Regions from separate parts of the Pseudomonas sp. LBUM1660 genome, predicted to be linked through region 1. Evidence: predicted binding sites of a transcription regulator. Region 1 holds the regulator's gene; each other region holds the start of a gene.

Region 1 (4,559 bases):
AGCCCATTATGCTGAGCAAAAAGATTCGTAACATCTTGGTGTTCGGCTGCATCGCGGCGCTGTTCGCCGCGGTCGGCTACTGGAACATCAGCCCCGAACGCTTCCTCGACAAACCCGTGGTCAAGGTAGACGAAACCGCGATCGACTATTACGCGCTCAACGCCCACAGCGTGCAGTACCTGCCAGACGGCAAATTGCAATACGAGATGACGTCCGACAAGGTTGAACACCTGAAGGCGACCGAGGTGACGTTGCTGACCAACCCCGACCTGAACATGTTTCGTGGCACCCAGTTTCCCTGGCACGTCCAGAGTGAGCACGGCGAAGTCAACCCGGACGGCACTCAGGTCGAGCTGATTGACTCGGTGCGCATCACGCGTTTCGACGAGAAAAACCGCAGAACCCTGATTACCACCACCCGAATGACAGTGTTCCCGCAGCAGCAATATGCGCAGACCGATCAACCCGTTAGAATCGACGGCGCTGGCGGTGTATCGACAGGCAACGGAATGAAAGCGTATTTGAAAGAAAGCAGGATACACCTGCTATCGAACGTAAGAGGACAGTATGAGGCTCGTTAAAACTCTCCCTATTTTGCTCAGTCTGGGCGCAGCACTGGGAAGCGTGAGCGCCTGGGCTCTGCCGAACGATCAAGAGCAGCCTATCCGCATTCAGGCCGACGACGCCCAACTGGACGACAAGAATGGCATTGCCACCTATAAAGGTGACGTGATCATCACTCAGGGCTCGATGAAGGTCACCGGCAATACCGTGACCATCACCCGTACCCCGGCTGGCGACATCGATGTGGTGACCTCGGTGGGCAACCTTGCCTACTTTGAGCAGATGCAGACGGCTGGCGACACCAAGCCGGTTCAGGGCTACGGAGTGACCATCCAGTACCACGCCTCGCAAAACCGCGTCGTATTGATCGATCGTGCAAAAGTCATCGACAAGGACAACAACGTCACCCAAGGCGAGAAAATCGTCTATGACACGGTGAAAAAGCTGGCGAGCGCCGGTCGCGCCACGGGCAACAAGGTCACCGAGTCGCGTCCGCGCATCGACATGGTGATCCAGCCCAAGCCAAAAACCGACGAGAAAAAGGCCCCGTAATGGCAACTCTGAAAGCTCAGCATCTGGCCAAGAGCTACAAGAGCCGCCAAGTCGTGCGTGACGTCAGCCTGTCCATTGACAGCGGTCAGATCGTCGGCCTGCTGGGTCCTAACGGCGCCGGCAAGACCACCTGTTTCTACATGATCGTTGGCCTGGTACAGGCCGATCAGGGTCGCGTACTGATCGACGATCTAGACGTCAGCCACCAGCCGATGCACGGTCGTGCAAAGGCCGGTATCGGCTATCTTCCGCAAGAAGCGTCGATCTTCCGCAAACTGTCGGTGGCCGATAACATCATGGCCATCCTCGAGACCCGCAAGGAACTCGACAAGGCAGAGCGTCGCAAGGAGCTGGAAAGCCTGCTGCAGGAATTCCACATCAGCCACATCCGCGACAACCTCGGCATGAGCCTGTCCGGCGGTGAGCGTCGTCGGGTGGAAATCGCCCGGGCACTGGCCACCAACCCGAAATTCATCCTCCTCGACGAACCATTCGCCGGTGTGGACCCGATTTCGGTGGGCGACATCAAACAGATCATCTACCACCTCAAGGCCAAAGGCATTGGCGTGCTGATCACTGACCACAACGTCCGTGAAACCCTGGATATCTGCGAAACCGCCTACATCGTCAACGATGGCCAGTTGATCGCCGAGGGTGACTCCGCCACCATCCTGGCCAACGAACTGGTCAAGGAAGTGTATCTGGGCCATGAATTCCGCCTTTAAGCGCTAAGGTGTCTGGCTGATTGTCCGAGCGCTTGTCTCGATAAAAAATCAATACTTTTTTATTGTTACAGCGCTCTAGGCAAACGCTGCAGTTTCGGGCATATAATTTGCTTATGTTTGGCGCTCCGGCGCCCTGTAGTGGATGGCGCATGTGCGCCGGCGAATAAGGTGTTAAGCCCCTGCCATGAAACCATCGCTAGTCTTGAGAATGGGCCAGCAGCTGACGATGACACCGCAGCTGCAACAGGCTATCCGCCTGCTCCAATTGTCGACCCTGGACCTGCAACAGGAAATCCAGGAGGCCCTGGAGTCCAATCCGATGCTCGAACGCCAGGAAGAAGGCGACGACTTCGATAACGCCGACCCTTTGGCCGACAAAGCCGAACAGCTCCCCAACGCCGACATTTCGGAACCCTCCTACCAGGAAACCGCCCCGACGGTGGATAACCTCGAGGAAGGCGACTGGAACGAGCGCATTCCCAACGAGCTGCCCGTCGATACCGCGTGGGAAGACGTCTACCAGACCAGCGCCAGCAGCCTGCCGAGCAACGATGACGACGAGTGGGATTTCACCACCCGCACATCGGCCGGTGAAAGCCTGCAAAGCCATTTGTTGTGGCAACTGAACCTTGCACCGATGTCCGACACCGATCGCCTGATCGCCGTGACCCTGATCGACTGCATCAACAATCAGGGCTACCTGGACGAAACCCTTGAGGAAATTCTCGAGGCCTTCGATCCGGAACTGGACATCGAACTGGACGAAATCGAAGCCGTCCTGCACCGCATCCAGCAATTCGAACCGGCCGGCATTGGCGCCCGCAACCTGAGTGAATGCCTGCTGCTGCAACTGCGCCAACTGCCAGCCAAGACCCCCTGGCTGGCCGAAGCGAAACGCCTGGTCACCGACTACATCGACCTGCTCGGCAGTCGCGACTACAGCCAGCTGATGCGCCGCATGAAGCTCAAGGAAGATGAACTGCGCCAGGTCATCGAGCTGGTGCAGAGCCTCAACCCGCGTCCGGGCTCGCAGATCGAGTCCAGTGAAGCCGAATACGTTGTCCCTGACGTCATCGTGCGCAAGGACAACGAGCGCTGGCTGGTCGAGCTGAACCAGGAATCGGTGCCACGGCTGCGGGTCAACGCCCAATACGCCGGGTTTGTGCGCCGCGCCGACACCAGCGCCGACAACACCTTCATGCGCAATCAGTTGCAAGAAGCTCGCTGGTTCATCAAAAGCCTGCAAAGCCGCAACGAAACCCTGATGAAAGTGGCCACCCAGATTGTCGAGCATCAGCGCGGCTTCCTGGAGTACGGCGACGAAGCGATGAAACCGCTGGTGCTGCATGATATTGCCGAGGCGGTGGGCATGCACGAGTCGACGATTTCACGGGTGACCACGCAGAAATTCATGCATACCCCACGGGGCATATATGAACTGAAATACTTTTTTTCCAGCCATGTCAGCACCTCCGAAGGCGGCGAATGCTCGTCCACAGCGATCCGCGCGATCATCAAAAAACTGGTTGCCGCGGAAAATCAGAAAAAGCCGTTGAGTGACAGCAAGATCGCTGGTTTACTGGAGGCACAAGGCATTCAGGTGGCTCGCCGCACCGTCGCCAAGTACCGCGAATCCCTCGGGATCGCGCCTTCGAGCGAACGCAAGCGGTTGATGTAGAGCCACGCCACAGCGTTCCAGTGGTAGATCATCTGATCTACCGCTTTATGCACTGGCAACGAAGGAGAAGCTGTATGCAAGTCAACATCAGTGGACACCAACTGGAAGTGACCGAACCTCTTCGCACCTACATCGGCGAAAAACTCGAACGATTAGAGAGGCATTTCGACAAGATCACCAACGTGCAGGTCACGATGACGGTCGAAAAGCTCAAGCAGAAAATCGAAGCCACGCTGCATATTCCCGGCAATGAAGTGGTCGCCAACGCGGAGCATACCGATATGTATGCGGCGATCGACGCACTGACCGACAAGCTGGATAAACAACTCAAAAAGCATAAGGAAAAGACCCAAAGCCTCCTTCAGGGCGCTACCGGTCGTTAACACTCCCAACCCATGATCCGACTTGAAAGCATCCTGACCCCCGGCCGTTCCCTCGTGAACGTGCCGGGCGGCAGCAAAAAGAAAGCCCTCGAGCAAATTGCCAACCTGATCGCCCGGGAAGTGCCGGATCTGGAAATGCAAGATGTCTTTGAGGCTCTGATTGCGCGTGAAAAACTCGGTTCGACCGGTTTTGGCAACGGCATCGCCATTCCCCACTGCCGCCTGAAGGGCTGCACCTCGCCCATCAGTGCCCTGATGCACCTCGACGCACCCATTGATTTCGACGCCATCGACGGCGCCCCGGTTGACCTGCTGTTTGTTCTGCTGGTCCCGGAAGCAGCTACCGATGCGCACCTGGAACTGCTCCGCCAGATCGCCAGCATGCTTGATCGCAAGGAAGTACGCGAAAAACTGCGTAGCGCCCCGAGCAACGAAGCCTTGTATCAGGTTGTCCTGGACGAGCAAAACGGTCACTAATCATGCGTTTGATCATTGTCAGTGGCCGTTCCGGCTCAGGTAAAAGTACCGCACTCGATGTTCTCGAGGACAACGGCTACTACTGCATCGACAACCTGCCCGCCGGATTGCTGCCGGAACTGGCCGAGCGCGCACTTATTCATACCGAGCTGGCACAACCCCTGGTCGCGGTATCCATCG
Region 2 (4,559 bases), 710 kb from region 1:
CGTAGGGTTGGCCGTCAAGCAACAACCTGAACAGGTGCGGCGCTCGCAGGCGCGGTTTGATCAGGACGCTGACGGTGAACGTGCCGTTGTTGGCGCGCAGGGCTTCGTCGGTGGGCAGGCCGGTCAACTCCAGTACCTCATAGGCGCTGCGCGGTTGCTCGCGGTTGCCGGTTTCGGCAGCGGGCGCAGGAGGTGCCTGGGGCGCAACGCTGTTGAGCGGTGGCAACTCGACCGGCTGCGCCTTGACGCCGTCGGGTGGTTGATTGCTATAGGCGGTGTTCCCGGAGGCGTCGGTGTACTTATAGATCTGCGCTGCGGCGGGCAGGGCGATCATCAGCAACATCAAAAGAAAACCACGACCCATAAAATCGACCGGAAGCGAAAGCGTTGGGGTGCAGCATAGGTCAGGGGGTGGTGATTGACCCAGCTCGTTAACATTTGGGCATGAATTGCCAAAATCCCTCAAACACCACAAAACCCCTGTGGGAGCGGGCTTGCTCGCGAAAGCGGAGTGTCAGTCACCATCAATGCAAGCTGACACACTGCATTCGCGAGCAAGCCCGCTCCCACAGGGTTTTTCAGTGATCGCCAAATCGCGGGCATAAAAAAGACCTCCCGAAGGAGGCCTCTTTTTTGTCACGCCGCTTGCACAGGCGCTACGGGATCAGCAGCTGTAGTACAGCTCATATTCCAGTGGGTGTACGAAGGTACGTACTTTGATTTCTTCTTCGCTTTTCAGAGCGATGTAAGCGTCGATGAAGTCATCGGAGAACACGCCGCCTTTGGTCAGGAACGCACGACCTTTGTCCAGCTCTTCCAGAGCTTCTTTCAGGCTGCCGCAAACTTGTGGGATCTCTTTCGCCTCTTCAGGCGGCAGGTCGTACAGGTTTTTGTCAGCTGCATCGCCAGGGTGGATCTTGTTCTGGATGCCGTCCAGGCCGGCCATTACCAGGGCAGCGAAGGCCAGGTACGGGTTGGCTGCTGGATCCGGGAAGCGGGCTTCGATACGGCGAGCACGAGGGCTGGACACGTAAGGAATACGGATCGAAGCGGAACGGTTACGAGCCGAGTAGGCCAGCATTACCGGAGCTTCGAAACCTGGGACCAGACGCTTGTAGGAGTTGGTCGACGGGTTGGTGAAGCCGTTCAGCGCCTTACCGTGCTTGATGATGCCGCCGATGAAGTACAGGGCGGTGTCAGACAGGCCGGCATAGCCTTCGCCAGCGAAGGTGTTCTTGCCGTCTTTGGCGATGGACAGGTGGACGTGCATACCCGAACCGTTGTCGCCGTACAGAGGCTTTGGCATGAAGGTCGCGGTGCGGCCATAAGCGACAGCCACGTTGTGCACGCAGTATTTCAGGGTCTGAACTTCGTCAGCCTTGGCGACCAGGGTGTTGAACTTCACACCGATTTCGTTCTGACCGGCAGTTGCCACTTCGTGGTGGTGAACTTCGATGACCAGACCCATTTCTTCCATGGCGTTGCACATGGAGGTACGGATTTCGTGGTCGTGGTCAAACGGAGGAACCGGGAAGTAACCGCCTTTGATACCTGGACGGTGGCCATGGTTGCCGCCTTCGATGTCCTGGTCGGACATCCACGAACCTTGTTCGGAGAAGATTTTGAACATCGAGCCGGAGATGTCGGACTTGAATTTCACCTGATCGAAGATGAAAAACTCAGGCTCCGGACCAACGAAAACGGTATCGCCGATACCGGTCGACTTCAGGTATTCCTCGGCACGCTTGGCGATCGCACGTGGGTCGCGATCGTAGCCTTGCATTGTCGAAGGCTCGATTACATCGCAAACGATGATCAGCGTTGGGTCTTCGGTGAACGGGTCGAGAACGGCAGTGCTGTCGTCCGGCAGCAGGATCATGTCGGAAGCTTCGATGCCTTTCCAGCCAGCGATGGAGGAACCGTCGAACATTTTGCCTTCTTCGAAGAAAGCTTCATCCAGCGCGTCGCGAGCCGGCATGGTCACGTGGTGCTGAGTGCCTTTGGTGTCCGTGAAGCGCAGATCAATCCACTTGACGTCATGATCTTTGATGAGTTGAACCGACTTCGACATAGTGTCCTCCGGGTGGCTTCGGGCTTAGTAGTGGATGCCCTTAGAATGTGGGTGATGCCGGCGCGAATACTCTGCCAAGGCAACCTGCCTCACAAGGGAGCAAATTGCATGCCAGTGCCCCAGCATGGGTTTTTTGCCCCAATATCACGCTTATAAAGGCACAAAGCATCTGTAAGCGGAAAATCTCGCCCTACAATGTAGCGTTAAAATCGACAAATGACCTGTTTTGGTGCGCGCAAAACCTTCTGCACATTAACTGGTTAAACCTTGAGCAATTTCCGCTATAATCCGCGCCCCCCTTTTTCGGCTGGCCCAGCGCGCGCTGTTTTCATGAAACTAATCGTAAAAGTCTTCCCCGAGATCACCATCAAGAGCCGCCCGGTACGGATGCGTTTCATCCGCCAGTTGGCCAAAAACATCCGTACCGTGCTCCGCGACCTGGACCCGGCTGTGGTGGTGAACGGCGTGTGGGACAATCTCGAGCTGGAAACCCGCGTCAGCGATCCCAAAGCCCTGAAGGAGATGACCGAGCGCCTGAGCTGCATGCCGGGCATCGCGCATTTCCTGCAAGTCGACGAATACCCGCTGGGCGATTTCGACGACATCGTCGCCAAGTGCAAGCAGCACTTCGGTGAGGCGTTGGCCGGGAAGGTCTTTTCGGTGCGCTGCAAGCGTGCCGGCAAGCATGAATTCAGCTCGATGGACGTCGAGAAATATGTCGGCAGCCAACTGCGTCGCCAGTGCGGCGCCGCCGGAATTTCGCTGAAAGACCCGGAAATCGAAGTCCGCATCGAAATTCGCGACAAACGGTTGTTCGTGATCCACAGCCAGCACAACAGCATCGGCGGATATCCGCTGGGTGCACTGGAACAGACACTTGTCCTGATGTCGGGTGGGTTCGATTCCACGGTGGCTGCTTACCAGATCATGCGCCGCGGCCTGATGAGCCATTTCTGCTTCTTTAATCTGGGCGGACGGGCCCATGAACTGGGCGTCATGGAAGTCGCGCACTTCATCTGGAAGAAGTATGGCAGCTCCCAGCGCGTGTTATTTGTGAGTGTGCCGTTCGAGGAAGTCCTGGGAGAAATTCTCGGGAAAGTCGATAACAGTCATATGGGTGTAGTTTTGAAGCGTATGATGTTGCGCGCTGCTTCCCGTATTGCCGATCGGCTGGACATCGATGCGCTGGTTACCGGCGAGGCGATTTCCCAGGTGTCGAGCCAGACACTGCCGAACCTGTCCGTGATCGACTGCGTAACCGACAAGCTGGTCTTGCGTCCGCTGATCGCCAGTCACAAGCAGGACATCATCGACCTGGCCAACGAAATCGGCACGGCCGACTTCGCCAAGCACATGCCGGAATATTGCGGGGTCATCTCGGTGAACCCCAAGACCCACGCCAAGCGTCCACGCGTGGAGTACGAAGAACAACAGTTCGACATGGCAGTACTTGAGCGTGCGCTCGAGAACGCCAAACTGGTGCCGATCGATCGCGTGATCGACGAATTGGGCCAGGACTTGCAAATCGAAGAAGTCGGCGAAGCGTTGGCTGGTCAGATCGTCATCGACATCCGTCACCCGGATGCCGCTGAAGACGACCCGCTGGGCCTTGCTGGCATTGAGGTACAAGCGATGCCGTTTTATGCATTGAACGCTCGTTTCAAGGAACTGGACCCTACTCGCCAGTACCTGCTGTATTGCGACAAAGGCGTGATGAGTCGCCTGCATGCCCACCATTTGCTCAGTGAGGGGCATGCCAATGTGCGCGTTTATCGACCGAGCTAAGTGCCCGGGGCTGTTTGCCTGTGGCCTGCGTCACCGGCCCCCCGACGCCGCCGTCAAGCTGTAACGGCTTTGCCGGACTCTACTGTTAATCGCTGCCAAGACTTGTCAGCACACCGAATCCTCTGATCGAGATACACAAGTGATCGAAAATCTACGCAACATCGCCATCATTGCTCACGTTGACCATGGTAAGACCACCCTGGTAGACAAACTCTTGCGTCAATCCGGCACCCTGGAGCGCAACGAGCTCAACGACGAGCGCGTGATGGACTCCAACGACCAGGAGAAAGAGCGCGGTATTACCATTCTGGCGAAAAACACCGCCATCAACTGGAACGGCTACCACATCAACATCGTGGACACCCCGGGCCACGCCGACTTCGGCGGCGAAGTTGAACGCGTAATGTCGATGGTTGACTCCGTTCTGCTGCTGGTTGACGCTCAAGACGGCCCTATGCCGCAAACCCGTTTCGTGACCAAGAAGGCTTTCGAAGCCGGCCTGCGTCCAATCGTGGTGATCAACAAGGTTGACCGTCCAGGCGCACGTCCGGACTGGGTTCTGGACCAGATCTTCGACCTGTTCGACAACCTCGGTGCTACCGAAGAACAACTGGACTTCCAGGTTGTTTACGCTTCGGCCCTGAACGGTATTGCCGGTCTGGAACACACCGCCATGGCGGAAGACATGACCCCGCTGTACCAG
Region 3 (4,559 bases), 2.8 Mb from region 1:
TCCCGAAACAGGCGGACTTGAGCGGGTACGAAGACTGTCCAGGGTGATGTGCTGTCGCAGCGGACCTTGACTGTGACCCGCCCGATCGGGGTCGCCGGGCTCTCCAGGGTGGCTGTCAATTCCTTGTCGCACATGGGCATGCGCAGTCGCGGATCGAGCTGGTTGACCTCGATTTCGTAGCGTCCTTCCGTTTGACTGGTGGCCAAATAGTCTTCTACGGTGAACTCAAGAAAGCCCTGAGTGACGCCGATAAGCATGTCAGGCAAGGTAACCGCGTCAGCAAGGGCAGGGCTGCCAGCGTTGAACAGGCAGACGGCCGACATCGCGCAAAGCAATTTGCGGGTCATTGATGTCAGGCGTCGGAAAAATGTCGTTTCTGTGTTCATAAGAGTTAAAAAGCAAGCGCCGTGCCGTTTAGCAATGAACGTGCGTCGCAACACACTTAAGCGTTGGTGTAGGAGTCTGTGCATGGCTGGTGTAATGGATGCAGTAAACCAGCGCACGCAACTGGTTGGGCAGAATCGCCTTGAGCTGTTGTTGTTCCGTCTCGACGGTCAGCAGCTGTATGGGATCAACGTGTTCAAGGTTCGGGAAGTGCTGCAATGCCCCAAACTGACCCTGATGCCCAAGTCCAGTCCTGTCGTGTGCGGTGTGGCAAATATCCGGGGGGCGACCATTCCGATTCTTGATCTGGCAATGGCGACCGGCTCCGGGGCACTTAAAGATCAAAGCAAACCGTTCGTGATCATCACGGAGTACAACACCAAGACCCAGGGTTTCCTGGTGCGATCGGTGGAGCGCATCGTCAACATGAACTGGGAGGAGATTCATCCGCCACCCAAGGGCACGGGACGCGATCATTACCTGACGGCTGTGACTCGGGTCGACAATCAGTTAGTCGAAATCATCGACGTCGAGAAAGTGCTGGCGGAAGTGGCGCCGACACCGGAAGCGATTTCGGTCGGCGTGGTGGATGTCGAAACCCAGCACAAGGCGCTGTCCTTGCGGGTATTGACGGTCGATGACTCGTCGGTGGCGCGCAAGCAGGTGACTCGTTGCCTGCAAACGGTCGGCGTCGAAGTGGTGGCATTGAACGACGGCAGGCAAGCGCTGGATTACTTGCGCAAGCTGGTCGATGAGGGCAAGAAGCCGGAAGAAGAGTTCCTGATGATGATTTCCGACATCGAGATGCCGGAGATGGACGGGTACACCCTGACGGCCGAGATCCGCAACGACCCGCGCATGCAAAAGCTTCATATCATCCTGCATACTTCGTTGTCGGGTGTATTCAATCAGGCAATGGTCAAGAAGGTCGGCGCGGATGACTTCCTTGCCAAATTCCGTCCTGATGACCTGGCATCCCGGGTAGTTGACCGGATCAAAGCAGCAGATATCAGCTAGGGGCCTTCTGCCCCTGGTGGTTAACACGATTTAAGAGGCGGCATCTTTGTCTACGGGTAATTTGGATTTCGAACAGTTCCGGGTATTCCTGGAAAAAGCCTGTGGCATTTTGCTCGGTGAAAACAAGCAGTACCTGGTCTCGAGCCGTCTCAACAAACTGATGGAGCAGCAGGGCATCAAGTCCTTGGGTGAGCTGGTTCAGCGCATCCAGACCCAGCCGCGCAGCGGTTTGCGCGAGATGGTGGTGGATGCGATGACCACCAACGAAACCCTGTGGTTTCGTGACACCTATCCGTTTGAAGTCTTGAAGAACAAGGTGTTGCCCGAAGCGATCAAGGCGGCCCCCGGCCAGCGTCTGCGGATCTGGTCGGCGGCGTGCTCGTCGGGTCAGGAACCGTATTCGCTGTCGATGTCCATCGATGAGTTTGAGCGGGTCAACATGGGCCAGTTGAAGATGGGTGCGCAGATTGTCGCGACTGATCTGTCCGGCACCATGCTGACCAACTGCAAGACCGGCGAGTACGACAGCCTGGCCATCGGCCGTGGTCTGTCGCCCGAGCGCCTTCAGCGTTACTTCGACCCCAAAGGGCCGGGGCGCTGGGCCATCAAGGCGCCGATCAAGAGCCGCGTGGAGTTTCGCTCGTTCAACCTGCTGGACAGCTACGCGGCCTTGGGCAAGTTCGACATCGTGTTCTGCCGCAACGTGCTGATCTACTTTTCCGCCGAGGTGAAGAAAGACATCCTGTTGCGCATTCACAGCACGCTCAAGCCGGGCGGTTATCTGTTCCTGGGCGCCTCCGAAGCGCTGAACGGTTTGCCGGATCATTACCAGATGGTCCAGTGCAGCCCGGGGATCATTTACCAGGCGAAGTGATGGGTTGGCAGCATCAAAAAACGGGAGTCCTCAGGGGCTCCCGTTTTTTTTGCCCGATGATTTCCCACGAGCGCCGCACCCCCTGTAGGAGCGAAGCTTGCCCGCGAAGGCGGTGGGTCAGTCAATGATGATGCTGTCTGACACACCGCCTTCGCGGGCAAGCCTCGCTCCTACAGTTGTCGGTGTTGCCAGAGATAAGCGGCAGAAAAGCGGCAGGCGGCGGACATCGGTTGCCGCTTTTCTGGCATTGCCGCCTTGCCACTGCCCGCAAAGCCCCGGTTTCCGGGCTTTTTTGAATTGGCACGCCGCTTGCTATGTCTCTGTTACGAAAAATCAGGTCACCCGAAGGTTTCCCGACATGAGCATCAGCTTCGATAAAGCGCTCGGTATCCACGAACAAGCCCTTGGCTTCCGCGCACAGCGTGCCGAAGTCCTGGCCAACAACATCGCCAACGCCGACACCCCGAACTACAAGGCTCGGGACCTGGAGTTCTCCAAAGTGCTCGCCGCACAGAACGAGAAAACCAAGGGTGGCACGTTTGCGTTGAACATGACCAATAACCGTCATATCGAGGCCGAAGGCCTGGGCAATGGCGACGAGTCGCTGATGTATCGCACGCCGATGCAGCCGTCGATCGACCAGAACACCGTGGACGCCCAACTGGAACAGTCGAACTACGCGGAAAACGCCGTCGGCTTCCAGGCCAGCTTCACCCTGCTCAACAGCAAATTCAAAGGGCTGATGTCAGCCCTGCGCGGAGAGTAATTCATGTCTCTATCCAGTGTTTTCAACATTGCCGGTAGCGGCATGAGTGCCCAGACCACGCGCTTGAACACCGTGGCCTCGAACATCGCCAACGCCGAAACCGTCTCGTCGAGCATCGACCAGACCTATCGCGCCCGTCACCCAGTGTTCGCCACCATGTTCCAGGGCGGACAGAGCGGCGGCAGCGATTCGCTGTTCCAGAACCAGGACGCCGCCGGTCAAGGCGTGCAAGTGCTGGGCGTGGTCGAAGACCAGAGCAACCTTGACGCGCGTTACGAGCCGAACCATCCGGCCGCCGATGCCAAGGGCTACGTCTACTACCCGAACGTCAACGTCGTCGAAGAAATGGCCGACATGATTTCCGCCAGTCGCTCGTTCCAGACCAACGCCGAAATGATGAACACCGCCAAAACCATGATGCAGAAGGTCCTGACCCTCGGTCAGTGATAAGGGGCGACTCAGATGAGTGTTACCGATACCACCAGCGGCTTGAACATCAAGGACGTCCTGGCCAATTCGTCGGTCAAGACCAATACCGGTGCTGACGGTTTGACCGCAGCGACCAACAGCGCCACTGGCAAGAAGGCGTTGGGCAAGGATGCGTTCCTGCAATTGCTGGTCACCCAGCTGAAAAACCAGAACCCGCTGGAACCGCAAGACAACGGCGAGTTCGTGGCCCAGTTGGCGCAGTTCAGTAGCCTGGAAGGCATCACCACGCTGAACGAAACGGTCAGCGGCATTGCCGGCAACTACAACTCGTCGCAAGCGCTGCAAGCGTCTTCGCTGGTGGGCCGCTCGGTGGTCGCGCAGACCGACACAGCGGTCGTCGATACCTCCAAGAGCTTCAACGGCACGGCCGTGGTTCCGGCATCGGTGGATCCGGTGACGATCAAGATCACCGGCGCCGATGGCAAAGTGGTCCGCACCATCGACCTGGGCAGTCAGAAGGCCGGCAACGCCAGTTTCATCTGGGACGGCAAGAACGATGCGGGCGAAGTGGCCAAGGCTGGCACATACAAATTTGCCGCCACCGCAACCTACGACAGCAAGGCGACCTCGCTGGTGACTTACCTGCCGGCAACCGTCAATAGCGTGACCATCAGCCAGACCGGCGGTGAGTTGATGCTGAACCTGGCAGGCCTGGGCAGCGTTGCCCTGTCCAAAGTACAGACCATTGGTATATAGAGCCGACTAACACGGCACAAAGGAGTGGAATATGTCTTTCAATATCGGCCTTAGCGGTCTCTATGCAGCCAACAAACAACTGGACGTGACCGGCAACAACATCGCCAACGTCGCGACCACCGGTTTCAAATCGTCCCGTGCAGAATTCGAAGACGTGTACTCGGCCACGCGACTGGGTACCGGCAGCAAGACCATCGGCAACGGCGTGCGTCTGGCCAACGTTTCCCAGCAGTTCGGTCAGGGCGACGTGAACAACACCGGCAACGTGCTGGACATGGGTATCCAGGGCAACGGTTTCTTCATCCTCAGCGACAACGGTTCCCTGAGCTACAC

What was found. Region 1 encodes sigma-54, which starts transcription at its own class of promoters, with help from an activator protein. Its sites were predicted from a motif close to ANTGGCATNNANNTTGCTNT; they were not measured.
Region 2: a site for sigma-54 is predicted at 2,168-2,187, ahead of glnA (glutamate--ammonia ligase). Genes of this name have one in related genera too.
Region 3: a site for sigma-54 is predicted at 2,572-2,591, ahead of flgB (flagellar basal body rod protein FlgB). Genes of this name have one in related genera too.

Annotation. Positions count from the first base shown of each region.
Region 1 is NZ_CP166795.1:1,076,211-1,080,769, reverse strand. It holds gene ACA068_RS04945 (KdsC family phosphatase) at 1-1, shown strand, start outside; gene lptC (LPS export ABC transporter periplasmic protein LptC) at 9-581, shown strand; gene lptA (lipopolysaccharide transport periplasmic protein LptA) at 568-1,116, shown strand; gene lptB (LPS export ABC transporter ATP-binding protein) at 1,116-1,841, shown strand; gene ACA068_RS04925 (RNA polymerase factor sigma-54) at 2,026-3,519, shown strand; gene hpf (ribosome hibernation-promoting factor, HPF/YfiA family) at 3,594-3,902, shown strand; gene ptsN (PTS IIA-like nitrogen regulatory protein PtsN) at 3,915-4,379, shown strand; gene rapZ (RNase adapter RapZ) at 4,382-4,559, shown strand, end outside.
Region 2 is NZ_CP166795.1:366,385-370,943, forward strand. It holds gene ACA068_RS01825 (DUF4124 domain-containing protein) at 1-364, opposite strand, end outside; gene glnA (glutamate--ammonia ligase) at 665-2,071, opposite strand; gene thiI (tRNA uracil 4-sulfurtransferase ThiI) at 2,402-3,856, shown strand; gene typA (translational GTPase TypA) at 3,996-4,559, shown strand, end outside.
Region 3 is NZ_CP166795.1:4,677,828-4,682,386, reverse strand. It holds gene flgA (flagellar basal body P-ring formation chaperone FlgA) at 1-386, opposite strand, end outside; gene ACA068_RS21740 (chemotaxis protein CheV) at 469-1,401, shown strand; gene cheR (protein-glutamate O-methyltransferase CheR) at 1,448-2,275, shown strand; gene flgB (flagellar basal body rod protein FlgB) at 2,634-3,041, shown strand; gene flgC (flagellar basal body rod protein FlgC) at 3,045-3,488, shown strand; gene flgD (flagellar hook assembly protein FlgD) at 3,504-4,226, shown strand; gene flgE (flagellar hook protein FlgE) at 4,258-4,559, shown strand, end outside.